DNA from 3 places in the Saccharothrix coeruleofusca genome. Region 2 is predicted to be linked to each of the others. Evidence: riboswitches for the same ligand, from Rfam matches in the RefSeq annotation. Region 2 holds a riboswitch; each other region holds the start of a gene.
The links. A riboswitch is a leader RNA that binds a small molecule or an ion and turns the genes downstream of it on or off. The one in region 2 is predicted to bind glycine.
Positions count from the first base shown of each region.

Region 1: it holds a riboswitch for glycine, as region 2 does, so the genes downstream of both, gcvT (glycine cleavage system aminomethyltransferase GcvT) here and gcvP (aminomethyl-transferring glycine dehydrogenase) in region 2, are expected to answer to the same signal.
Region 3: it holds a riboswitch for glycine, as region 2 does, so the genes downstream of both, gcvH (glycine cleavage system protein GcvH) here and gcvP (aminomethyl-transferring glycine dehydrogenase) in region 2, are expected to answer to the same signal.

Region 1 is NZ_JAGINV010000001.1:4,929,794-4,937,506, forward strand. It holds gene JOF41_RS21985 (S9 family peptidase) at 1-1,765, opposite strand, end outside; gene JOF41_RS21990 (COG4315 family predicted lipoprotein) at 1,892-2,563, shown strand; gene JOF41_RS21995 (malonic semialdehyde reductase) at 2,642-3,247, opposite strand; gene glyA (serine hydroxymethyltransferase) at 3,327-4,592, opposite strand; gene gcvT (glycine cleavage system aminomethyltransferase GcvT) at 4,606-5,706, opposite strand; glycine riboswitch at 5,819-5,909, opposite strand; glycine riboswitch at 5,911-5,998, opposite strand; gene JOF41_RS22010 (DUF3817 domain-containing protein) at 6,091-6,393, opposite strand; gene JOF41_RS22015 (hypothetical protein) at 6,416-6,772, opposite strand; gene JOF41_RS22020 (helix-turn-helix transcriptional regulator) at 6,872-7,360, opposite strand; gene JOF41_RS22025 (hypothetical protein) at 7,548-7,709, opposite strand.
Region 2 is NZ_JAGINV010000001.1:4,658,306-4,666,018, forward strand. It holds gene gcvP (aminomethyl-transferring glycine dehydrogenase) at 1-1,881, opposite strand, end outside; glycine riboswitch at 2,033-2,123, opposite strand; gene JOF41_RS20590 (MerR family transcriptional regulator) at 2,226-2,792, opposite strand; gene JOF41_RS20595 (bifunctional nuclease family protein) at 3,149-3,622, opposite strand; gene ftsR (transcriptional regulator FtsR) at 3,763-4,482, opposite strand; gene garA (glycogen accumulation regulator GarA) at 4,497-4,958, opposite strand; gene gcvH (glycine cleavage system protein GcvH) at 5,072-5,473, opposite strand; gene clsA (cardiolipin synthase ClsA) at 5,513-6,109, opposite strand; gene JOF41_RS20620 (hypothetical protein) at 6,383-6,607, opposite strand; gene JOF41_RS37900 (STAS domain-containing protein) at 7,069-7,467, shown strand; gene JOF41_RS20630 (ATP-binding protein) at 7,415-7,713, opposite strand, start outside.
Region 3 is NZ_JAGINV010000001.1:5,683,408-5,691,120, forward strand. It holds gene JOF41_RS25655 (SSI family serine proteinase inhibitor) at 1-108, shown strand, start outside; gene JOF41_RS25660 (glutathione peroxidase) at 176-664, shown strand; gene JOF41_RS25665 (L-serine ammonia-lyase) at 1,065-2,435, opposite strand; gene gcvH (glycine cleavage system protein GcvH) at 2,440-2,817, opposite strand; glycine riboswitch at 2,934-3,025, opposite strand; gene ald (alanine dehydrogenase) at 3,229-4,335, shown strand; gene JOF41_RS25680 (hypothetical protein) at 4,709-4,891, shown strand; gene JOF41_RS25685 (hypothetical protein) at 4,888-5,355, shown strand; gene JOF41_RS25690 (ATP-binding cassette domain-containing protein) at 5,403-6,599, shown strand; gene JOF41_RS25695 (ABC-2 transporter permease) at 6,596-7,537, shown strand; gene JOF41_RS25700 (ABC transporter ATP-binding protein) at 7,642-7,713, shown strand, end outside.

The DNA.
Region 1 (7,713 bases), 270 kb from region 2:
GGGTGTCGTAGAGCCGCCAGTCGGTGACCGGGGCGCCCGCGATGCCCGCGTGGAACACGTCCGGCCTGCGCAGCACGGCCAGCGCCGCCAGGTAGCCGCCGTAGGACCAGCCCCGGATGCCCACCCGGCCCAGGTCCAGGTCCGGTTCCCGCTCGGCCACCGCGCGCAGCGCGTCGACCTGGTCGGTCAGCGTGGCGCCCGCGAAGTCGAACGCGATCTCCCGCTCCCACACCGGACCCCGGCCCGGCGTGCCCCGGCCGTCCACCACCAGCACCGCGAAACCCTGGTCCGCCAACCACTGCGGCACCAGGTAGGCGTTGCGGGCCGAGGTCACCCGCTGCGCGTGCGGGCCGCCGTAGGGGTCCATCAGCACGGGCAGCTTGGTGCCCGGCACGTGGTCGCGCGGCAGCAGCAGCGCGGCGCGCAGGTCCCGCTCCCCCACGGTGAGCAGGCGGACTCGCGGGGTCAGCGCGGGGGTTTCCGCGTGCGACTCGATGACGTGGCCGCCGACGGTGACGCGGGGGCCGAACCAGTCCAGGCTCGACGACGACAGCACCAGCCTGCCGCCGCCGCGCGTCGCGCTGTGCACGCCGTCCTCTGTGGACAGCCGGGTGATCGAGTCCGCGGTGACCGAGTAGACGTGGACCTGGGTCGGGTCGTCCTCGGAAGCGGAGACCAGCACGTCCTGTTCGGACACGTCGAGCACGGCGCGCACCTGGAAGCCGTCCGGCGTCCACTCCCGGTCGCCGACCACGAGCCGGTTGGCGTCACCGCGCGGCACCACGCGGACCAGCTCACCGCCAGGGGTCCACGCGGGCACGCCGGGCACGATCTCCAGCCAGGTCGGGTCGGTCTCCTCCACCAGCACCTCGACCCCGCCGGTGGCCGGGTCCACCGCCAGCACGCGCGCGGTGCGCTGGTCGCGCGACTGCACCGACAGCAGCGGCCTGCCGTGGCCGGACCAGTGCGCGCAGGCCAGGTAGGGGAACGCGGTGTTGTCCCAGTCCACCGCGACGCGCTCGCCGTCCAGGCCGAGCACGGCCAGCTCGACCACCGCGTTGGGCGTGCCCGCGGCGGGGTAGGCGATCTCGGTGGGGGGCGTGGCCGGGTTGGCCGGGTCGGCGATGTGCCAGCGCCGCACCGGCGCGTCGTCCACCCGCGCGGCCAGCACCCGCTCGCCGTCCGGGGAGAACCAGTAGCCCCGGAAGCGGCTCATCTCCTCGGCCGCGATGAACTCCGCCAGCCCCCACCGCACGTGCGGGCCGTCCGGCTCGGCCAGCACGCGGTCCGCGCCGCTCTCCAGGTCCACCACGTGCAGCGCGCCACCGCTGACGTAGCCGACCCGCCGCCCGGTCGGGTCCAGCCGGGGGTCGACCACCGGGCCGGGCGCGGGCAGCTCGCGCACCGCGCCGGTGGCCAGCTCCACCACGAACAGCCTGCCCGACAGGGCGAACACCGCCTGCCGCACGTCGGCGTCGGTGGCGTAGCCGACGATGCCCGCGGCCTGCTCGCGGCTGCGCTCCCGGCGGGCCCGCTCCTCGGGCGGCAGGTCCTCGGTGTCGCCGAGCAGCGCGACCGGGTCCACCAGCAGCTCCTCCCGCCCGGTGGCGGGGTCGCAGGACCACAGCCCGTTGGCCCGGCCGGTGGCCGTGCGCAGGAAGTACACGTGCCCGCCGTCGGGTGCGGCGGTGAAGGTCCTCGGCGCGCCGAGGGTGAACCGCTGGGTGCGCGCGTGCCTGCGCGGGAAGGAGTTCTCGTTGCCCACGCCGCCACCTTCGCAGATGGGGACGCGGCGCTCATCCCGAACCCCTGTCTTCGCGGCGGGCTGAACCGCCGTCGAGACCTGGCCGTAATCGTCGGTGGAGCGAACGACGGACAAGGAGGAGTGAGCGTGATCCGACGAAACCGCATCGCCATAGCCGTCGCGGGCGGCATGGCGGCCGTGCTCGCACTGGTCGTGTGGACGTCCAACGGTGCCGCGCTGCAGGGCACCAAGGTGGCGCAGACCGAGCAGGTGCAGGCCGGGGCCCAGGGCGACTACGGGGACGCGGAACCCCTGGCACCTCCGACCAGCGAGGCCGCCGCCCCCGCCGCGCAGCCGCAGGCCCAGGCGCCCGCCGCCGCGCCCGAAGCGCAGGCCGCCCCCGAGGCGCAGGCCGCGCCCGCGCAGAGCTCGGTCACCCTGGTGGCCAAGACCGTGGACAAGATGGGACGGGTGGTCCAGGACGGCGACGGCCGCACGCTCTACCGGTTCGACAAGGACACCCCGGACCCGGCCAAGTCCAACTGCGAGGGCCAGTGCGCCCAGACCTGGCCGCCGCTGCTGAGCACCGGCACCCCCAAGCTGGAGGGCGTGGACCCCGCCCTGGTCTCCACGGTCAAGCGGGCCGACGGCAGCGAGCAGGTCACGCTCGCGGGCTGGCCGCTGTACACCTACGCCAAGGACGAGGCGCCGGGCAAGTGGCGCGGGCAGGGCGTCGGCGGAACCTGGTTCGTGGTGCAGCCCGACGGCACGCGCAACGTCGAGTGCCTGCCGCCGGGGGTGACCGCCCCGGCCGCGTGAGACGAAGCAGCCACTCCCCACGACGTGATCCCCCGGCCTGGGGTTGGCCGGGGGATCACGGGCGTTCCGGGACCGTCCTCACAGGACGGTGGCGACCTCGTCGAAGTCCAGGCGCGGGTTGCGCGGGTAGTAGCGCTCGGGGTCGGGGTGGCCGATGTTGACCACGACCAGCGGGGTGCGCGCGGTGCCCTCGAAGAACTCCCGGCGCACGCCCTCGGCGTCGAAACCGGCCATCGGACCAGCGGCCAGCCCAGCGGCGCGCACGCCGATGATGAAGTAGCCCGCCTGCAGCAGCGCGCTGACCTTGGCCACCTCGGCGCGGTCCGGGTTGGCGGCGAACGCGTCCCGGATGCCGGGGACGACCGGGAAGGTGCGCGGCAGGTGCTCGTGGAAGTCCGCGTCGGAGGCCAGGATCGCGGTCAGCGGCGCCTTGGCGGTCTTGTCCCGGTTGCCCTCGTTCATGTGCGGCAGCAGCCGCGCCCGCGCCTGCTCGCCGCGCAGGTAGACCACCCGCAGGGGCTGGCTGTTCACGCCCGTCGGACCCCACTTGACCAGGTCGTGCACGGCCCGCAACTGGTCGTCGGTCACCGGCTCGGCGGTGAAGACGCTGGCCGTGCGCGCCTCGCGGAAGAGCAGGTCCTGCGCCTCGCGCGGGAGCGCGAGGACGTCGAGCGTCGCGGACATGGGTCCTTCTTTCGGTTGTCCCGTGTGGGGTTTCACACGGGACAACCTCCGGAGGGAACCGGCTATTTCGTGACTGCTTTCACAGGGTCGGGTACAGAGGGTGCTTGGCCGCCAGCGCCTCCACGCGGGTGCGCAGCGAAGCCAGGTCCGGGTCGGGCCCCAGCGCGGTGGCGATGATGTCGGCCACCTCGGTGAAGTCCTCCGCGCCGAAGCCCCGGGTGGCCAGCGCCGGGGTGCCGATGCGCAGCCCCGAGGTGACCATCGGCGGGCGCGGGTCGTTGGGCACCGCGTTGCGGTTGACCGTGATCCCCACCTCGTGCAGCCGGTCCTCGGCCTGCTTGCCGTCCAGCTCGGAGGCCACCAGGTCGACCAGCACCAGGTGCACGTCCGTGCCGCCGGTGAGCACCTTCACCCCCGCCGCGGCGGCGTCGGGTCGCGACAGCCGCTCGGCCAGGATCTTCGCGCCCTCCACGGTGCGGCGCTGGCGGTCGGCGAACTCCGGCGACGCGGCGTGCTTGAACGCCACCGCCTTGCCCGCGATCACGTGCTCCAGCGGCCCGCCCTGCTGGCCGGGGAACACCGCGGAGTTGACCTTCTTGGCGATGTCCGCGTCGTTGGTCAGGATCACGCCGCCGCGCGGGCCGCCCAGGGTCTTGTGCGTGGTGGTGGTGACCACGTGGGCGTGCGGGATCGGGCTGGGGTGCAGCCCGGCCGCCACCAGGCCCGCGAAGTGCGCCATGTCGACCATCAGGTACGCGCCGACCTCGTCGGCGATGCGGCGGAACTCGGCGAAGTCCAGCTGCCGGGGGTAGGCCGACCAGCCCGCCACGATCAGCCGGGGCTGGTGCTCCCGCGCCAGCTTCTCCACCTCGGCCATGTCGACCCGGCCGTCCTCGTCGGAGACGTGGTAGGGCACCACGTTGTAGAGCTTGCCGGAGAAGTTGATCCGCATCCCGTGGGTCAGGTGGCCGCCGTGCGCCAGGTCCAGGCCCAGGATGGTGTCGCCGGGCTGCAGCAGCGCGAACATCGCGCACGCGTTGGCCTGCGCGCCCGAGTGCGGCTGCACGTTGGCGTAGCCCGCGTCGAACAGCTCCTTGACCCGCGCGATCGCCAGCCGCTCGATCACGTCGACGTTCTCGCAGCCGCCGTAGTAGCGCCTGCCGGGGTAGCCCTCGGCGTACTTGTTGGTCAGCACCGACCCCTGCGCCTGGAGCACCGACACCGGGGTGAAGTTCTCCGACGCGATCATCTCCAGCGTGCTCTGCTGGCGGGAGAGCTCGGCGGCGACCGCTTCGGCCACCTCCGGGTCGAACTCCGCCAGGGAGGTGTTGAAGTGCGCGGACATGGCGTGTCTCCCTTTACGACTTGCGCTTGTAGAACGGCAGTGCGACGACCTCGACGGGTTCGCGCCTGCCCCGGACGTCCACGGTGAGCCGGGTGCCCGGCTCCGCGTTGGCCTTGGTGACGTAGGCCATGGCCACCGAGTAGCCCAGCGTCGGCGACAGCGCGCCGCTGGTGACCTCGCCCACGGGCGCGCCCGAGTCGTCCAGCACGGGGTAGCCGTGCCGGGGGGCGCGGCGCGAATCGGTCCGCAGGCCGACCAGCGCGCTGTCCACGCCCTGCTCGGCCACCTTCGCCAGCGCCTCGCGGCCGACGAAGTCGCCGGGCTTGTCCAGCTTCACCACGCGCCCCAGGCCCGCGTGGAACGGGGTGCGGTCCACGCCCAGCTCGTTGCCGTACAACGGCATCCCGGCCTCCAGGCGCAGCGTGTCGCGGCAGCCCAGACCGGCGGGCTTGAGCTCGTGCGGCGCGCCCGCGGCCAGCAGCGCCCGCCACACGGCGGGCGCGTCGGCCGGGTCGAGGAACAGCTCGAAGCCGTCCTCGCCGGTGTAGCCGGTGCGGGCCAGCAGCGCGGGCCGGTCGGCCACGGTGGTCGGGTAGGAGGCGTAGTACTTCACCTCGGCTAGGTCGGTCGGGGTCAGGCCGGCGAGGATCTCCGTCGAGGCGGGTCCCTGCACGGCCAGCAGCGCGAAGTCGGCGGACTTGTCGGTCACCTCGGCGGCGAAGCCCTCGGCCCGCGCCACCAGCTCGCGGTGCACCACGCCCGCGTTGGCGGCGTTGGCCACCACCAGGTACTCGGTCTCGCCGGTGCGGTAGACGATCAGGTCGTCCAGGACGCCGCCGTCGGGCCGGCAGATCATGGTGTAGCGGGCCCGGCCGACGCCGATCGCGGAGGCGTGGCCGACCAGGGCGTGGTCCAGCGCCGCGCCCGCTTCCGCGCCGGTGACCAGGATCTCACCCATGTGGGTCAGGTCGAACAGGCCCGCCGAGGTGCGCACCGCGCGGTGCTCGGCCAGCTCGCTGTCGTAGCGCAGCGGCATCCGCCAGCCCGCGAAGTCGGTGAACTGGGCGCCCAGCGCCTCGTGCTCGGCGTGCAGCGGCGTCCGACGGCTTTCCATGGGGCGGGTCCTCCCTGGTGGCGGGCATGGCGGTAGCGCCGCCGGGGTGGGGGCGGCCTGCCAGTGCGTAAGGATGACACGGTTCACCGGGGGACTCCTCGTCGTGGGAGCCTCCCCCTCTGTCATGAGCCTGAGAGCTTCGCCGCGAGCGCGCGGCTTGCACCGTGGGCGAGGCGCGCCGGGGCGCCTGCTTTCCAGAGTTGCCTTCGTCGGGCGGTAGCTGGGCCTGAGAGATTCCGGGGAGGGGTTGCTCCTTCGGCGCCCCTGGTGGGGACTCTCCCGCGCGACGTCGACGGCCGTGTTCAGTTCGTCCCGCCAGACGCTAGGCGGACCCGACCGGCGGGGTCAACCGCGAACCGGTCACCGGGTCCGTCACGGGGTCGGTCACAGGGCGCGGTCCGCCCGGACGCTGTCGACCACCTTGCGCTCGGCGTAGAAGGAGACGAACGGGATGGTGCCCGCCAGCAGCACCAGCGCGGTGCCCTTGATCGACCAGCGCGCCTTGAGCGCCAGGTCGACGGTGAGCACCAGGTAGACCGCGTACAGGAAGCCGTGCACGGGGCCGACGACCCGCATCAGGCCCGGCTCGCCGCCCGCGTACTTGACGACCATGGCCAGCACGAGGGCGAGCAGTCCGACGCCCACCACGTACGCCATGAACCGGAACCGGCCCAACGCACCGCTCATCGCTCCACCGACCGCCTTCGCCTCAGCGCTGGTCCCGCGCGTTCAGCTCGGCGAGGTAGCGGTTGTAGGCCGCCAGTTCGTCGTCCTCGTCGTCGCGCGCGGGTGTCCTGACGGGGTCCACGGTAACGACCGGCTCGGGCGCGGCCTCGGGCGGCTCGGCGTCCTTGCGGGCTTCGAGCCTGCGGATGCGCCACACCACGAAGGCCGGGAAGAGTCCGAAGAGGGGCCACTGGAGCACGTAGCCCAGGTTCTGGAAGGTGCCCCCGGCGGAGGAGAAGCGCTGCCACTGCCACCAGGCCAGACCGCAGCACACGACCAGCGAGGCGGCGCAGGTGACCGTGATGGCGACGCGCTGGGGGGTGAAGACGCTGCCGGGCACACCGCCAGAGTAGCCCGGCTCGCGGTCCGCTTCACGGGGAGTCGAGTCCCCGTCGGGTGGGCTCCCGCTCAGGAGCCCGCCCCCAGGTCGATCCCAGAGCTAGGCCACGCCGTCCCGGCGTTGCCTCTGCAGCCTGGCCACGCACCAGGCCGCCGCACTGCCCCGACGCAGGTGCTGCAGCACCGTCATCGGGCCCAATCGACGCCCCAGGTCGGCGGGCGAGAGCCCGGCCGCCCGGTAGTCCAGAGCGCGCTGGTCCAGCGGGCTGATGCCCGCGTCCCACCACTGCTCCGCCTCGGCGAGGTCGCCGACCAGCTGCCAGTAGCTGGCCGCCGCCGCGAGCAGGACCTCGGGCACCTCGGGCGCCCGCTTCCGCATCGCGGCCACGTAGGCCGGGTCAGCCGACTCGACCCGCACCGCACCGCGAACCCCACCAGTTGCCCGCTGCGCGGGGATCGCCGGCGCGGACGGCGGGGCTTCGGCGAGCCACGCGTCCTTGATCCGGTTCACCTCTCGCAGCTCGGCGTCGTCCGAGCGCTCAGCCGCCCACTGCCGCAGCAGCTCGTCGACTCCGGAGTCCTCGACCATTCTGCCTCCTCGTCGGTCGAAGATCAGCCAATGCAGCGCACCGTATTCGCGGGTACCGGCAACCGCTAGACCCAGGTTCGTCAAAAACCCTGTTACCAGGGCGTTATAGCCCGCATTCCACCCGTTAGGCGCAACCTTGCACGGTTGATGCCACTCTCAGTGATCAGCTTCGCGGGCCGCACCCGCCCTATCCGAACAGGCTCCGGAAGAAGGTGATGACGGCCTCGGCCGCCTCGCGCAGCCACTGCAGGACCTGCCGGACCGCCGCCGCCGACTCGTCGGGCTGAGTGATCAGGAGGAACAGCGCCAGCGCGACAGCGGCCAGCGTGACCACCTTCTTGACGTTCACCGAT
Region 2 (7,713 bases):
GCACTTGACCACGACCACGCGCATCCCGGCCATCACCGCCGACGCGGCGTTGGTGCCGTGGGCGCTGGAGGGGATCAGGCACACGTCGCGGTCGGGCGAGCCCTGCGCGCGGTGGTAGGCGCGGATGGCCAGCAGGCCCGCGAACTCGCCCTGGCTGCCCGCGTTGGGCTGCAGCGACACCGCGTCGTAGCCGGTGACCTCGGCCAGCCACCGCTCCAGGTCGGTGACCACGGTGAGCAGGCCCTCGGCGTCCTCGGCGGGCGCGAACGGGTGCAGCTCGGCGAACTCCGGCCAGGTGATGGGCTCCATCTCGGCCGTGGCGTTGAGCTTCATGGTGCACGAGCCCAGCGGGATCATGCTGCGGTCCAGCGCCACGTCCTTGTCCGACAGCGCGCGCAGGTAGCGCAGCAGCGCGGTCTCCGAGCGGTGCGCGTGGAACACCGGGTGGGTCAGGTAGTCCGAGGTGCGGCGCAGGTCGGCGGGGATGCCGTCGGCGGTGTCGGCGTCCAGCGCGTCCACGTCCGGCACCTCGACGCCGAAGGCCCGCCACACCTTGGCCAGGTGCTCGCGGGTGGTGGTCTCGTCGCAGGCGATGGACACGGTGTCGTCGTCGACCCGCCACAGGTTGACGCCCAGTTCGCGGGCGGCGGCCACCACCTCGGCGGCGCGGCCGGGCACCACCGCCCGGACGGTGTCGAAGAACTCGCCGTGCGCGACCTCCACGCCGCCCTCGCACAGTCCGGCGGCCAGCACGGTGGCCATCCGGTGCGCCCTGGTCGCGATCGCGCGCAGCCCCTCCGGGCCGTGGTAGACCGCGTACATCGAGGCGATGACGGCCAGCAGCACCTGCGCGGTGCAGATGTTGCTGGTGGCCTTCTCGCGGCGGATGTGCTGCTCGCGGGTCTGCAGCGCCAGCCGGTAGGCGGTCGAGCCGTCGGCGTCGACCGAGACGCCGACCAGGCGGCCGGGCAGCTGCCGCTCCAGGCCCGAGCGCACGGCCATGTAGCCCGCGTGGGGACCGCCGAAGCCCATGGGCACGCCGAAGCGCTGGGTGGTGCCCACCACCACGTCCGCGCCGATCTCGCCGGGCGGGCGCAGCAGCGCCAGCGCCAGCAGGTCGGCGGCCACGACGGCCTGCGCGCCCGCCTTGTGGATCTCCTCGATCACGCCCGCGTGGTCGCGCACCACGCCGGAGGCGCCGGGGTAGGACAGCAGCACGCCGAAGAAGTCGCCGCCCAGGCCCAGGCCCTCGATGCCCTGCGACAGGTCGGCCACCACGACCTCGATGCCCAGCGGCTCGGCCCTGGTCTCGATCACCGCCAGGGTCTGCGGCAGGGTGTCGGCGTCGACCACGAACTTGTTCGACTTCGACCGGCCCGCGCGGCGGACCAGGGTCATCGCCTCGGCGGCGGCGGTGGACTCGTCCAGCATGGAGGCGTTGGCCACCGGCAGCCCGGTCAGGTCGCCGACCATGGTCTGGAAGTTCAGCAGGGCCTCCAGCCGCCCCTGCGAGATCTCCGGCTGGTACGGGGTGTAGGCGGTGTACCAGGCCGGGTTCTCCAGCACGTTGCGGCGGATCACCGCCGGGGTGGTGGTGCCGTAGTAGCCAAGGCCGATCATCTGGGTCATCGGGCGGTTGCGCGCGGCCAGGGCGCGCAGCTCGGCCAGCGCCTGGGTCTCGGTGGCCGGGGCGGGCAGGTCCAGCACCAGGTCGCGCTCGCGGATCGACTCCGGCACCGCGTGCTGGGCCAGCTCCTCCAGCGAGCCGACGCCGATGACGTCGAGGATGCGCGCCAGCTCGGCGGGCCGCGGGCCGACGTGCCGGTCGGCGAAGGGGGTGCCGTGTTCGAGCGCGGCGAGGGGGATGCGGTCCTGCGTCATGGGTGCGCCTCCGGCGTCGGGCTACGGGCGTGCTGCTGCCGTGCCCTCCCCCTCTGTCTTCCGCCCGGACGGGCGCCTGAGAGCTTCACCCGGCGGAACCGGGCTTGCACCGTCGGCGGGGTCGGCGGACCGACCCGCTTTCCAGAGGCGTCTCACCCGCGCGGTCCTTGCGCCTGAGAGGTTCCGGGGAGGATTTGCTCCTTCGGCGCCGAGACTGGCTCGGACTCTCCCGCACGGGATAAAGCGACTGCGCGTGGAGCGTACCCTCCGGAACCGGTTCCGAACCCCGGAGCGCGACGTGGATCTCAGCGCGAGAATCCCGGCGCGGGAATCCCTGCGCGGGTTCAGCCGGTGGCGCGGGTGCGCCTGCGCCGCGACAGCTCGTCCTCCGCCGCGCTGTCGACCTCGACGCCGTCGGCCCGCTCGGCGGGGAACTCGTGGATGGTGCCGCTGATCTCGCGCATCGCACCGCTGACCGCGATGCCGAACACGCCCTGGCCGCCCTGGAGCAGGTCCACCACCTCCTCCGGCGAGGTGCACTCGTAGACGGTGGTGCCATCGCTGAACAGCGTGATCCTGGCCAGGTCCTGGACGCCGCGCCTGCGCAGGTGGTCCACGGCGACCCGGATGTTCTGCAGCGAGACCCCGGTGTCCAGCAGGCGCTTGACCACCTTGAGCACCAGGATGTCCTTGAACGAGTACAGCCGCTGGCTCCCCGAGCCGTGCGCGCTCCTTATCGTCGGGTTCACCAGGCCGGTCCGCGCCCAGTAGTCGAGCTGGCGGTAGGTGATGCCTGCGATCTGGCACGCGGCGGGCCCCCGGTAGCCGACGAGCTCGTCCGGCAGCGAGGAGTCCGGGAACAGCTCACCCTGTTCGCCGAATCCGGCCCGGATGGGCGCTTCCTCGACCACGCCTGCCTCCCCTCGGTCCGACCACGACGGCCGGTGCCCCTCGTGAAGCCGCCGCGATGCGGAATCACACCGTGGCGATTCACCTGGGTCCGACGGTAAGACTGGCCGGGGGGCAGGTCAACGCGACGCGCGGGATGCACCGAAGCTCAACCTCAGGTTGAGGTTGAGCCAGTCGGTCGTTGTAAGCCATTCGAGCGACGTTTAGTGAGCGTTTAGTCGCTCAGCGCTGATGTCGCGCAGTGCGCGGGCGTGGCGCACGGGTGACACGACAACCTGATCCACAACGCACCGCAACACGGACGAGGGGCCGCCCACCGGGTCGAGCCCGGCGGACGGCCCCTCGCGTCCGTCTCCGATCAGGTGTCCGCGCCGCGGAAGTCCTCGGGCGAGACCGAGTCGAGGAACTCGCGGAACTTCTCCACCTCGTCCTCCTGCTCGTCCGGGATGATCAGGCCCGCCTCCGCCAGCACGGACTCCTCGGCGTGGATCGGCACGCCGATCCGCAGCGCGAGCGCCACGGAGTCGCTGGGCCGGGCGGAGACGCGCACGTCCCCGTCGAAGACCAGCTCGGCGAAGTAGGTGCCCTCCTGCAGGTCGGTGATCCGGACCTGCTCCAGCTGGCGGCCCAGCGCGCCGATCACGTCCTTGAGCAGGTCGTGGGTCAGCGGACGGGCCGGGCGGACACCCTGCTGCTCCAACGCGATGGCCGTCGCTTCGACCGAACCGATCCAGATCGGCAGGTAGCGCTCGCCCTCGGTTTCGCGCAGCAGCAGGATCGGGTGGTTCGCGGGCAGTTCCACCCGCACTCCGACGACGCGCATCTCGCTCATCGGGTATCGCCTCCCTCAGCGCGCTGAAACCCTGGCGTCCCCGTGTTCCACGAGGATTCCCCAAATGCCCTACCGACGCTACCCGCCAAGCGGGCTCTGTGCGCAATCGCCGACGATCCTCGTCCCGAAAAACCGGGTGTTCACCTCGGCGCAACCCGGCCCGCGGCGATGTCGCGCAGCCCGGACCGCACCAGCAGCGTGTGCAGGGTCACCGACAGCGCGGCCAGCTCGCGCGCGGTCTCCTCGGCGCGGGCCCCGGCGGCGCGCTGCCGGTACAGCGGGGCCAGCACCTGCTCCAGCAGCTCCAGCTCCCGGTCCGCGGCGGCGCGGAAGTAGCGCAGGTGGCGCGGCTCCACGCCGTGGACCGCCATGGCGTGCGCGGTGCGCGCCACGGCCACCGCGTCGGCGTCGTAGCGGCCGGAGGCGTCGGGCACCAGCAGGCCCGCCTGCTCCAGCTCGACCAGCAGGGCGCGGTCCACGCCCGCCTGGGCCAGCACGTCCTCGCGGGTCAGCCCTCGGGCGGGAGCGCCCGCGAAGTGGTCGGCGACGGGCACCCCGTCCACCGCGCCGCCCGCCGGGCGCGCCGCCCCGCTGCCGCGATCGGCGGCGTCGAGGTGCTCCTTGATGACCTTCAGCGGCAGGTAGCGGTCGCGCTGCGCGGACAGCACGTACCGCAGCCGCTCGACGTCGGCGGGCGTGAACTGCCGGTACCCCGACGCGGTGCGGGCCGGGCGGACCAACCCCTCCGATTCCAGGAACCGGATCTTGGAGATCGTGACGTCGGGGAAGTCGGATCGCAGCTGCGCCAGCACCGCCCCGATGCTCAACCCCCCGCGTTGTGGCCGCCCGGCCGCTGTCACCGGGACCCCATCGCTCAGGCCCCCTGGCCCCCGGCGCCCGGACCGGTCAGGAACACGAGGCGGAACTTGCCGATCTGCACCTCGTCGCCGTTGGCCAGCACCGCCTGGTCGACCGGCTCGCGGTTGACGTAGGTGCCGTTGAGGCTGCCCACGTCGATCACCACGAACTCGCCGCCCTCGCGGCGGAACTCGGCGTGCCTGCGCGAGACCGTCACGTCGTCGAGGAAGATGTCGCTGTCCGGGTGCCGACCCGCGCTGGTCGTGTCGCGGTCGAGCAGGAAGCGGGACCCCGCGTTCGGGCCGCGCTTGACCACCAGCAGCGCCGACCCGGCGGGCAGCGCGTCGACACCGGCGACCGCCGGCTCCTGGGCGGGCGCGTCGGCGCCCTCGACCTCGGCGAGGAAGTCCGCCCGGAAAACGGAGGTCCGCTCCGGGGACTGCTCGGGCGGGACGCCTGGCCCGTCGTTCGTGCTCACCTGAGCTCTCCTCCTGCTGCTGGAACCGTCGAGACCACTAGAACCTATCGTGCCTGAACCGGCGTCTGAGGAGCGGCTCCCCCACCGACCGAAGAGCCGCCGGAAGATCGACGTCACCCCTGCGTCACCAGCTCCTGGTACGCGGCCGCGTCGAGCAGGTCGTCCACCGCCGCCGGGTCGGTCAGCCTCAGCTCCACCATCCAGCCCTCGCCGTAGGGGTCGGTGTTGACCAGCTCCGGCTGCTGGTCCAGCGCGTCGTTGCGGGCCACCACCTCGCCCGCCAGCGGCGCGTAGATGTCCGAGACGCTCTTGGTCGACTCCACCTCGCCGAGCGTCTGCCCGGCGCCCACCTGCTCGCCGAGCTCCGGGAGCTGGACGAACACGACGTCGCCGAGCTGCTCCTGAGCGTAGTCGGTGATGCCCACGCGCACGGTGCTGTCACCGGTGCGCAGGACCCACTCATGTTCCTCGGTGTACTTGAGCTCCTCGGGAATCACCGCGGCGCGCTCCTTCATGACGGTGGATCTTCGCCACCGGATCTTCCCACGTCCCGCTCACGCGGCCACCACCCCCGGCCGCCGTCGGGACGCGAGCACGAATTGGTAGACGTACAGGGCGCCCGACCACAGGTACAGGCCGACGCCCCAGACCATGAAGCCGTAGGCGATCGGCCGGGCGACCTGCGCGGCGGTCGAGGAGCCCTGGGCCAGCAGCAGCATGGGGAAGGCGTAGAGCAGGTTGAACGTCGCCGCCTTGCCCAGGTAGTGCACCTCGAACGGCCCGTAGCCCAGCCGCCGCAGCACCGGCAGGCAGGCCCCGACCACCAGCTCGCGGCCCACCAGCACCAGCGCCACCCACAGCGGCACGATGTCGCGGGCGACGAAGGCGATCAGGGTGGCCAGGATGTAGAGCCGGTCGGCGGCCGGGTCCAGCAGCACGCCGAGCCTGCTCGTCTGGTCCAGCCAGCGGGCGATCTTGCCGTCCAGCCAGTCCGACAGGCCCGCCGCCACCAGCACGACCAGCGCCCACCCGTCGGCGTGCGGGCCGAGCAGGAGGTAGAGGAACAGCGGCACGCCGAGCAGCCGCACCACGCTGAGCGCGTTCGGGATGGTGAGCAGCCGGTCGGCGGGGTCATGCGGCACGGGGCAAATGCTAAGGCCAGGACGGGCGGCACGGCCCCCGCCGCTGCCGCGCGACGCGGCCGTGCCGCCACCTGTTCAGCCGGTGGTGGGGAGAGATCACCCGAACGTGTGGTTGGACGAGGTCCGCAGGCCACGGGCTCACCAGGCCCCGGAGCACCCCCGCCCCCGGACGCGCGGTTCGCGCGCTCGGACTCGCGGAACCGCGGCGTTCCGGCGTCGGATCGTGCTCGGACGTTCACCAACTCGTGCCCGAAGGCGCGGCTCCGGCGGCGGACCGGAGGGTCAGCGGGTGCGGCTCCACCCGCGGCGCTGGAGGTCGGCGGCGGAGAGGACCTGGGGGCGGCCGCGGTCGTCCACGCCGACCCAGCGGGCGCGGAAGCCCTCCAGGACGTAGGCGTGGCCCTTGCTCCAGACCACGCTGCACGGAGCGGTGGGCAGCGTTCCCGCGCCGGGGCGGGGCCCCCGGTGCTGCGCGGTCTCTGCGCCGGTCTCCGTCTTGGTGCTCATGTTCTCCATCCTCCACTGGGGGTGTCGCGCACGACCCTCGTGGCGTTATCCCGCCGGTCGAATTCTGCGCGACTGTGTCCGGGGACACCCTCCCGAGAGGACGGCGGCTCGCCCGCCGGGCCGGTTCGGTCGCCGAAGGGCCACCGGAGCGCCGGGAGGGGGCAGGCGACCGGTCGGGGCCGGAACCGCTCACCGCGCGTGGTGCGCCGCACACCGCGCCCCCGTCTACACCGGAGCCGATCACCCCGCTACCGGCGCGCTTGTGGTAGGGGCGCGTGCTCCGTACGGTAGTGGCGCAGCGGTTGAGCCAACAGCCGCGCCGGGGAGTTCCGGTAGGCGGGGCCGCACACGGCCGCACGCTGCACAGTTCACGTTCGGCCCGGTCCACCGCGCCAGGGCTCCCCACCCCAGCAACAGCAGCTGAAGAGGAGACCTTTGTGACGGTTCGCGATCCTGACGTCGTGGCCTCGAACACAGCCGGGCAGCCGGTCGTCCAGTCCGGCGGGCCGGGCGAGCAGATCGGCATCGGCGTCGAGCGGGTGGGTGCGGACGTCACCGTCGTGGCCGTGACCGGTGAGATCGACATGCTCACCGCTCCCCGCCTGCGCACCGAGGTCAAGGAGCAGCTGAGCACCAGCCGCGCCGTCGTGCTCGACCTGTCCGGGGTGAGCTTCCTGGGCTCGGCGGGCCTGGCCGTGCTGGTGGAGGCGTCGCAGCAGAGCGAGCGCGGCGGAGCCGACTTCCACGTCGTCGCCGTGGCGCGCGCGGTCACCCGGCCGCTGGCGGCGACCGGGCTGAGCGGGGTGTTCAACGTTCACCCGACGGTGGCCGCGGCCGTGGAGGCCGCGGGCCGGGGCTAGCGTGCGACACCAGGTCCACGACCTGGTCCACGCCCGCCGCGACCAGGGCCCGGTGCGCGGCCCCGCCCTCCGGGGCCCGCACCACCACCCGCACCCCCGCCGAGGCAGCCGCGTCGGCCAACGCGCGCAGGCTGCGCACCAGGCCCTCGTTGCTCTCCCCCAGCTCGCGCAGGTCGACCACCACGGGCACCGCGCCGCCGCGCGCCGCGGTCAGCACCGCGCGGCGCACCGCCGGTCCGGCGCGCA
Region 3 (7,713 bases), 1.0 Mb from region 2:
CGGGTGACCGCCACCGGCACCTGGCGCGGCCGGGAGCGGACGTTCACCTCCGAGTACGCCAACTCCTGCCTGCTGCGTGCGAGCACCGGCCCCGTCTTCGCCTTCTGAGCCGCGCCCGGCTCCCGCCGCCCGGCTCTCGCCGCGCGGTCGCGCCGGGTCCGCGTAGGGTGGCGCCATGAGCGTCCTCGACATTCCCGCCCGCACCCTGTCCGGTGAGCCGACCAGCCTGGGTTCGTTGGGAGGCAAGGCTTTGCTGGTGGTCAACGTCGCCTCCCGGTGCGGCCTGACGCCCCAGTACGCCGGGCTGGAGCGGTTGCAGGAGCGCTACGCGGAGCGCGGGTTCTCCGTGGTGGGCTTCCCCTGCAACCAGTTCATGGGGCAGGAGCCCGGCAGCGCGGAGGAGATCGCGACGTTCTGCTCGACGACGTACGGGGTGACGTTCCCGCTGTTCGAGAAGACCGAGGTGAACGGGCCGTCCCGGCACCCGGTCTACGCGGAGCTGGTGGAGGTCCCGGACGCCGACGGCGAGGCCGGGGACGTGCAGTGGAACTTCGAGAAGTTCCTCGTCGCGCCGGACGGCAAGGTGGTCGCGCGCTTCCGCCCCCGCACCGACCCCGAGGACCCCGCCGTCACCGAGGCGATCGAGTCCGTCCTCCCCCACTGACCCCCGCGAGTCGAACCCTCAGAACCCCCGAGTTCAACGCTCAGGACGACCACGCCCGCCCCCGGCGTCACCCGGTCGCGGGCGTGTCGGGCGTGCCGCCCCCGCGAGTCGAACCTCCAGACACCCTGAATTCAACATTCGCGCACCCCGACCCGCCCTTTCGCGCCCCGACCTGTGCTTTCGCGCGGGTCGGGGTCGCGTGGGTCGGGTGTAGTTACCGGCCCTCCCGGCGGCTTCGGGTAGTACTTGCCCACGCACCAGGGCTGCGCGCGCCGTCCTTGGCGACCTGCCGCGCGGCGAGCGCACGCCCTTGACCCGTCCCGAACGTAGAACTCAGGGGTCCTGAGCGTTCGACTCGCGGTACCTGAGCGTTCGACTCGCGGGGCGGAGGGGGAGGGGGTCAGCACTCGATGACGTTCACGGCGAGGCCGCCTCGCGCCGTCTCCTTGTACTTGTCCTTCATGTCCTTCCCGGTCTCCCGCATCGTCTTGATGACCTTGTCCAGGGACACGAAGTGCGACCCGTCGCCCCGCAGCGCCATCCGCGCCGCCGTGATCGCCTTGATCGACGCCAGCGCGTTGCGCTCGATGCACGGGATCTGCACCAGCCCGCCGATCGGGTCGCACGTCAACCCGAGGTTGTGCTCCATGGCGATCTCGGCGGCGTTCTCCACCTGCTCCGGCGTGCCGCCCAGCACCTCGGCCAGCCCGGCCGCCGCCATCGAGCACGCCGACCCGACCTCGCCCTGGCAGCCCACCTCGGCCCCGGAGATGGACGCGTTCTCCTTGAACAGCACGCCCACCGCTCCCGCCGTGAGCAGGAACCGCACCACACCGTCGTCCGTCGCCCCCGGCACGAACCGCGCGTAGTAGTGCAGCACCGCGGGCACGATGCCCGCCGCGCCGTTCGTGGGCGCGGTGACCACGCGCCCGCCCGCCGCGTTCTCCTCGTTGACCGCCAGCGCGAACAGCGTCACCCAGTCCATCACGCGCAGCGGGTCGGTCGCGTAGTGCTCGCCCATCAGCCGCCGCCGCATGTCCGCCGCCCGCCGCCGGACCTTCAGCCCGCCGGGCAGCACGCCCTGCTCGGTGCACCCGCGTTCCACGCACTCCTGCATGACGTCCCAGATGTGCAGCAGCCCGGACCGCACCGACGCCTCGTCGCGCCAGGACAGCTCGTTGGCCAGCATGACCTCGCTGATCGGCAGCCCGGTCTCGCGGGTGCGGGCCAGCAGCTCGTCGCCGGTGCGGAACGGGTGGCGGACCGGGGTCGCGTCCGGTTTGATCCGGTCCGCCCCGGCGGCGTCCTCGTCCACCACGAACCCGCCGCCCACCGAGTAGTACACCGCGCGGTCCACCTCGGTGCCCGCGCTGAACGCGGCGAAGCTCATCCCGTTGGGGTGCAGCGGCAGCGACTTGCGCCGGTGCATCACCAGGTCGCGGTCCTCGGTGAACGGCACCTCGCGCTCGCCGCCGAGCAGCAGCCGCCCGGAGGACCTGATCCGCTCCACCCGCGCGCCCGCCGCCACCGGGTCGACCTCCTCGGGCCGGTGGCCCTCCAGGCCCAGCAGCACGGCCTTGGCGCTGCCGTGCCCGTGCCCGGTCGCGCCGAGCGAGCCGAACAGCTCGACGTGCACCCGGTCCACCGCCGCCAGCGGGCCGCGCGTGCGCAGCCGGTCGGCGAACATGGCCGCGGCGCGCATCGGGCCCACGGTGTGCGAGCTGGACGGGCCGATGCCGACGGTGAACAGGTCGAAGACGCTGATGGCCACGGCGTCAGTCCCCGGTCAGCTCGGCGTACCGGGCGGCGGTCAGCAGGCCCTCCGCCTCCTCCACGGCCACCTTGAACAGCCAGGCGCGGTACGGGTCGGCGTTGATCGCCGCCGGGTCGTCGACCACGGCCTGGTTGACCTCCACGACTTCGCCGCTGACCGGCGCGTACAGGTCGCTGACGGACTTGGTCGACTCCAGCTCGCCGCACACCTGCCCGGAGGTGACGCGGTCGCCGACCTCGGGCAGCTGCGCGAAGACGATGTCGCCCAGCGATTCGGCGGCGTAGGAGGTGATGCCGACGGGCACGGGGTCCTGGGTGCCCGGCGCCCAGTCGACCCACTCGTGCTCGGGGGTGTACAGCAGCTGATCGGGGTAGGTCACGGCAGCGCTCCTCAGGAGAAGTACGGGTTCCCCTGCTCTGTCCTGGGACCTGAGAGCTTCGCCGCGCGCGCGGCTTGCACCGTGGGTGCGCGCCGGGGCGCGCTTTCCAGAGTCGCCTCGCCCGGACGGTTCTCGGTGCCTGAGAGTGTGCGGGGTGCTTGCTCCTTCGGCGCTCCAGCTCGCCTGGAGGCTCTCCCGCCCGGGTTGCGGTGCCGGGTGGCACCACGGCCGATGTTCAGTTTGCCCTGATGGGCAGACGCTAGGTCCCCGCGTGCGCGGGTGTCAACGCGACCGACCTCCGCCGTTGTGCGGCCGGCACAACGCGGGTTCGTCCCGTTGGTGTTGGCCGCACGATGACACGGGTACCCCGCTCGCGGACCTTTGGCGTAACAGCAGCTGAAGGAGGCGACCGTGCGGATCGCAGTTCCCCGCGAGATCAAGAACCACGAGTACCGCGTCGCGCTGACCCCGGCGGGCGCCCACGAGCTGACCGCGCGCGGCCACCAGGTCTTCGTGGAGGCGGGTGCCGGCCTGGGGTCGGCCATCCCGGACGAGGAGTACCTCGCGGTGGGCGCGAAGGTGCTGGCCTCGGCCGAGGACGTGTGGGCCGAGGGCGAGCTGGTGCTCAAGGTCAAGGAGCCCATCGCCGAGGAGTACCCGCGGCTGCGCCGGGGGCAGGTGCTGTTCACCTACCTGCACCTGGCCGCCGACCGGCCGCTGACCAGGGCGCTGCTGGACGCGGGCACCACGGCCATCGCCTACGAGACCGTGCAGACGCCCGGCGGGGCGCTGCCGCTGCTGGCGCCGATGTCCGAGGTGGCGGGCCGCCTCGCGCCCCAGGTCGGCGCGTTCTCGCTGATGAGGCCCTCCGGTGGCCGGGGTGTGCTGCCCGGTGGCGTGCCCGGTGTGCACCCGGCGCGGGTGGTGGTGATCGGCGGTGGCGTGGCGGGGCTGAACGCCGCCGTGATCGCCTCCGGCATGGGCGCGGACGTGGAGGTCCTGGACACCAACGTCGACCGGCTGCGCCAGATCGACGCGCAGCACCGGGGCAGGCTGCGCACGGTGACCTCCACCCGCTACGCCGTCGAGCAGGCGGTGCGCGAGGCCGACCTGGTGATCGGCGCGGTGCTGGTGCCCGGCGCGAAGGCGCCCAAGCTGGTCGGCAACGAGCTGGTGGCCGACATGAAGCCCGGTTCGGTGCTCGTGGACATCGCGATCGACCAGGGCGGCTGCTTCGCCGACTCGCGGCCGACCACCCACGACGACCCGACCTACCAGGTGCACGGCTCGGTCTTCTACTGCGTGGCGAACATGCCGGGGGCGGTGCCGCGCACCTCGACGTTCGCGCTGACCAACGTGACGCTGCCGTACGCGGTGGCGCTGGCGGACCGGGGCTGGCGGGAGGCGCTGCGCGCGGACGCGGCGCTGGCGCTGGGCCTGAACGCGCACGACGGCGCGCTGACGAACCTGCCGGTGGCGCAGGCGCACGGCATGGCGCACACGCCGGTCGAGCTCTGAGGAACGACGCCTGAGGAACGACCCCCGAGGAACGAGGCCGGGGAACGACACGAGGGGCGTGCCCACCGCGGTGGGCACGCCCCTCGTCGTGAAAAGGCGACCCGCTCAACCAGCCTGGGGGTCACTGGGAGCGGGTCGCAGTGCAATCCTAGCGGGCCAGGGGCCATCCTGCCCAGCGGCCCACCGGACCGGCCCACCTCTCGCCGCCGCGACACCCACGCACAGTGATCGCGCCGTCAAGCTAACGAGTGAATGTCCTAGCTGCGGTTAAGACGGCGCACCGGGCCGGCCGATGGTCCAAGTGGGACGCCACGAGCACGCGGAGCTACCGGCGTCCCCTCAAAGCCCGCCGCACCCCCTGATCGGAGCGCACATGGCTGAATCGCAGGGCTGGATCGCCTGCCACGACCCGTTCGGGCGCGACCGCTCGATGACGGTCCTGGTCGAGGACCACCGGGTGGTCCTCGTCGCCCCACCCGGTGAGTCCGCCGTGATGTCGGTCACCCAGACCTGGCGCCTGCGCCAGCTGCTCGGCCAGGCCGCGGACAGGGTGTGAGGGCCGTGGAGGAGACGCTGCGCGACGCGGTGCTGCACCGGCTCGCCCTGCTCGACGAGGTCGCCGAGCGGGGCGAGGCCGAAGCGCTGGTGCCGCTGGCGCGCGCCGAGATCCACCGGCTGGCCGACGGCTGGCGGCTGCTGCTGACCGTGCACCAGCCCGACGCCGACGGGCGCTGCCGCGCCTGCCCCGGCGTGCTGCGGCACCGCCGGTGGCCGTGCCAGGTGTGGACCATGGCCCACCAGCACCTCATCGGCGACAGCCTGCCGCGCGGCGAGCGCCGGGGACCGCTGCGCAACCCGTTCGCCCGCCCGGCCCGCCAGACCCATCAGGCCCACCCGACCCACCCGACCCGTCCGACGTGGCCCGCCGAACCACCCGCCGAACCGCCCGCCGAGAGCCCCGCCGAGGTCACCACCGAGATCCCGGTGGTCTCGAAACCGCGACACGCCCTCCCGGACTGACCCCCCTAGGGCAGGATGGCGCCCGAGCAGCACACTCGGGAGGACGCGTGCACGACGGCAGTGGCCGCATCGTGGTGCAGGGCTTGACCAAACAGTTCGGTCCGGTCACAGCGGTGCAGAACCTCAGCTTCACGGTGGAACCGGGTTCGGTGACCGGGTTCCTGGGCCCCAACGGGGCGGGCAAGACGACGACCCTGCGCATGTTGCTCGGCCTGGTCACGCCGACCGCGGGCACCGGGTTGATCAACGGCAGGCCGTTCCACCAGCTCGGCAACCCGGCCCGCGTGGTCGGCGCGGTGCTGGAGGCGCAGGGCTTCCACGCCAAGCGCTCGGCCCGCGACCACCTGCGGGTCTACGCCGCCGCGATGGGCGTGCCGGACCAGCGCGCGGACCAGGTGCTGCAGCTGGTGGGCCTGGGCGCGGCGGGCGACCGCAAGGCGGGCGGGTTCTCGCTGGGCATGAAGCAGCGGCTGGCGCTGGCCACCGCCCTGCTGGGCGACCCGCAGGTGCTGGTGCTCGACGAGCCCGCGAACGGCCTGGACCCCGAGGGCATCGCCTGGCTGCGGCAGTTCCTGCAGTCCTACGCGCGCAGCGGGCGCACCGTGCTGGTCTCCAGCCACCTGCTGGCCGAGGTCGAGCAGACCGTCGACCAGGTGGTGATCGTCAGCCGAGGGCAGACCATGTACTACGGGCCGCTGGACAACCTGCGCCAGTCGCAGCGCAGCCGGGTGCTGGTGCAGCCGTCGGACACCGGCGCGCTGGTCACGGCGCTGCAGGCGGACGGGATTACCGCCATCGAGCAGGTGCCCGACGGCCGCATCGCGGTGACCGGCGTGGAGGCCAAGCAGGTGGCCGACACCGCCCTCAAGGCCGGGGTGTCCATCTACGGCATCCAGGAGGAGAAGGCCGACCTGGAGCAGCTGTTCTTCCAGCTCACCAACGGCCAGTACGCGGCGCCGGGCGTGGCCCAGTACCCGCCGCAGCAGCCGGGCGGCGGCAGCGGGTACTACGCGCCCCCGCCGGGTTACCAGCAGCCCGGCTACCCCCCGCAGGGCTACCAGCAGCAGGCGGGCAGCGGCTACTACGCACCGCCGCCCGGCTACCAGCAGGGCGCCCCGCAGGGCACTCCACCGGGCACCCCACCGGGCACCCCACCGGGCACCCCACCGGGCGGCTACCAGCAACAACCACCACCACCGGGCCAGCAGCAGCCGGGCCAGGGCGGCTTCGGAGGCGGCGCGTGACCGAGCAGATGAACTACCAGACCGGCCCGGCGGGCCCGGCCCCGCAGTACCGGCAGCCGTCGATGCTGGGCAACCTGGTCAAGGCCGAGTTCCGCAAGACCACCACCACCGGCCTGTGGTGGGGTCTGATGATCCCGACCGTGCTGATCGCGCTGGGCTGGGCGCTGGCCACCGGCGCCATCGGCAAGGGCCTGATGGACGTGGTCACCAGCGAGGACGCCGAGCAGCTGACCGACCTGATCGGCATCTCCCCGGACCAGTGGCAGGTGTCGCTGTTCGGCATGGCGCGCAGCATCAACGTGGCCACGATCTTCCCGATGATCTTCGGCGGCATGGCGATCTCCAACGAGATCCGCCACCGGACCATCACCACCACCTTCCTCACCGCGCCGACCAGGGTGGCCGCGCTGGGCGCGAAGATGCTGGTCTACGTCGCGTGGGGGGCCATCTACGGCCTGGCGATCGTGGCCGCGGTGAGCATCGGCATCGCGATCACCTCCGACGTGGACGCCCTGCCCTCGGCGGGCGGCTGGCTGGCCATGGCGGGCGTGGGCGTGCTGTCGTCGATCCTGATGACGATGTTCGGCGTGGGCGTGGGCGCGCTGATGACCAGCGTGGTGGGCACGACCGTGGTGCTGCTGCTCTACATGCTGATCATCGAGAACGGCCTGCAGCTGGTGCTGAGCACGCAGGGGCTGCCGGAGCTGATCGGGTTCCTGCCCAACGGCGCGGTCAACGGCCTGACCGGCTCGGTGGCGTCGTCGCTGTTCCTGTCCACGGCGGGCGTGGTGCCCACCGAGCTGGAGGACGTGCTGCGGGCCATCGCGGGCGCGCTGGGCGCGTTCGACTGGTGGCTGAGCGGGTTGATCTTCCTGGTCTGGACGGGGCTGTTCTTCCTGGGCGGCTGGGCCGCCACGCAGCGTCGGGACATCACCTGATCAAGTGAAGTTCGGCACACGAGGGCCGTCTTCCTCCCGGAAGGCGGCCCTCGTCGCGTGCTCGGCCCCCGGATGTGTCGGTGGCCCGACCTACTGTGGATCGGGTGAGGACCACCGAGAGCTGGATTCGCCGACTGGCCACCGCGTGCTGGGAGCACCGCAGGCTGGTGGTGTGG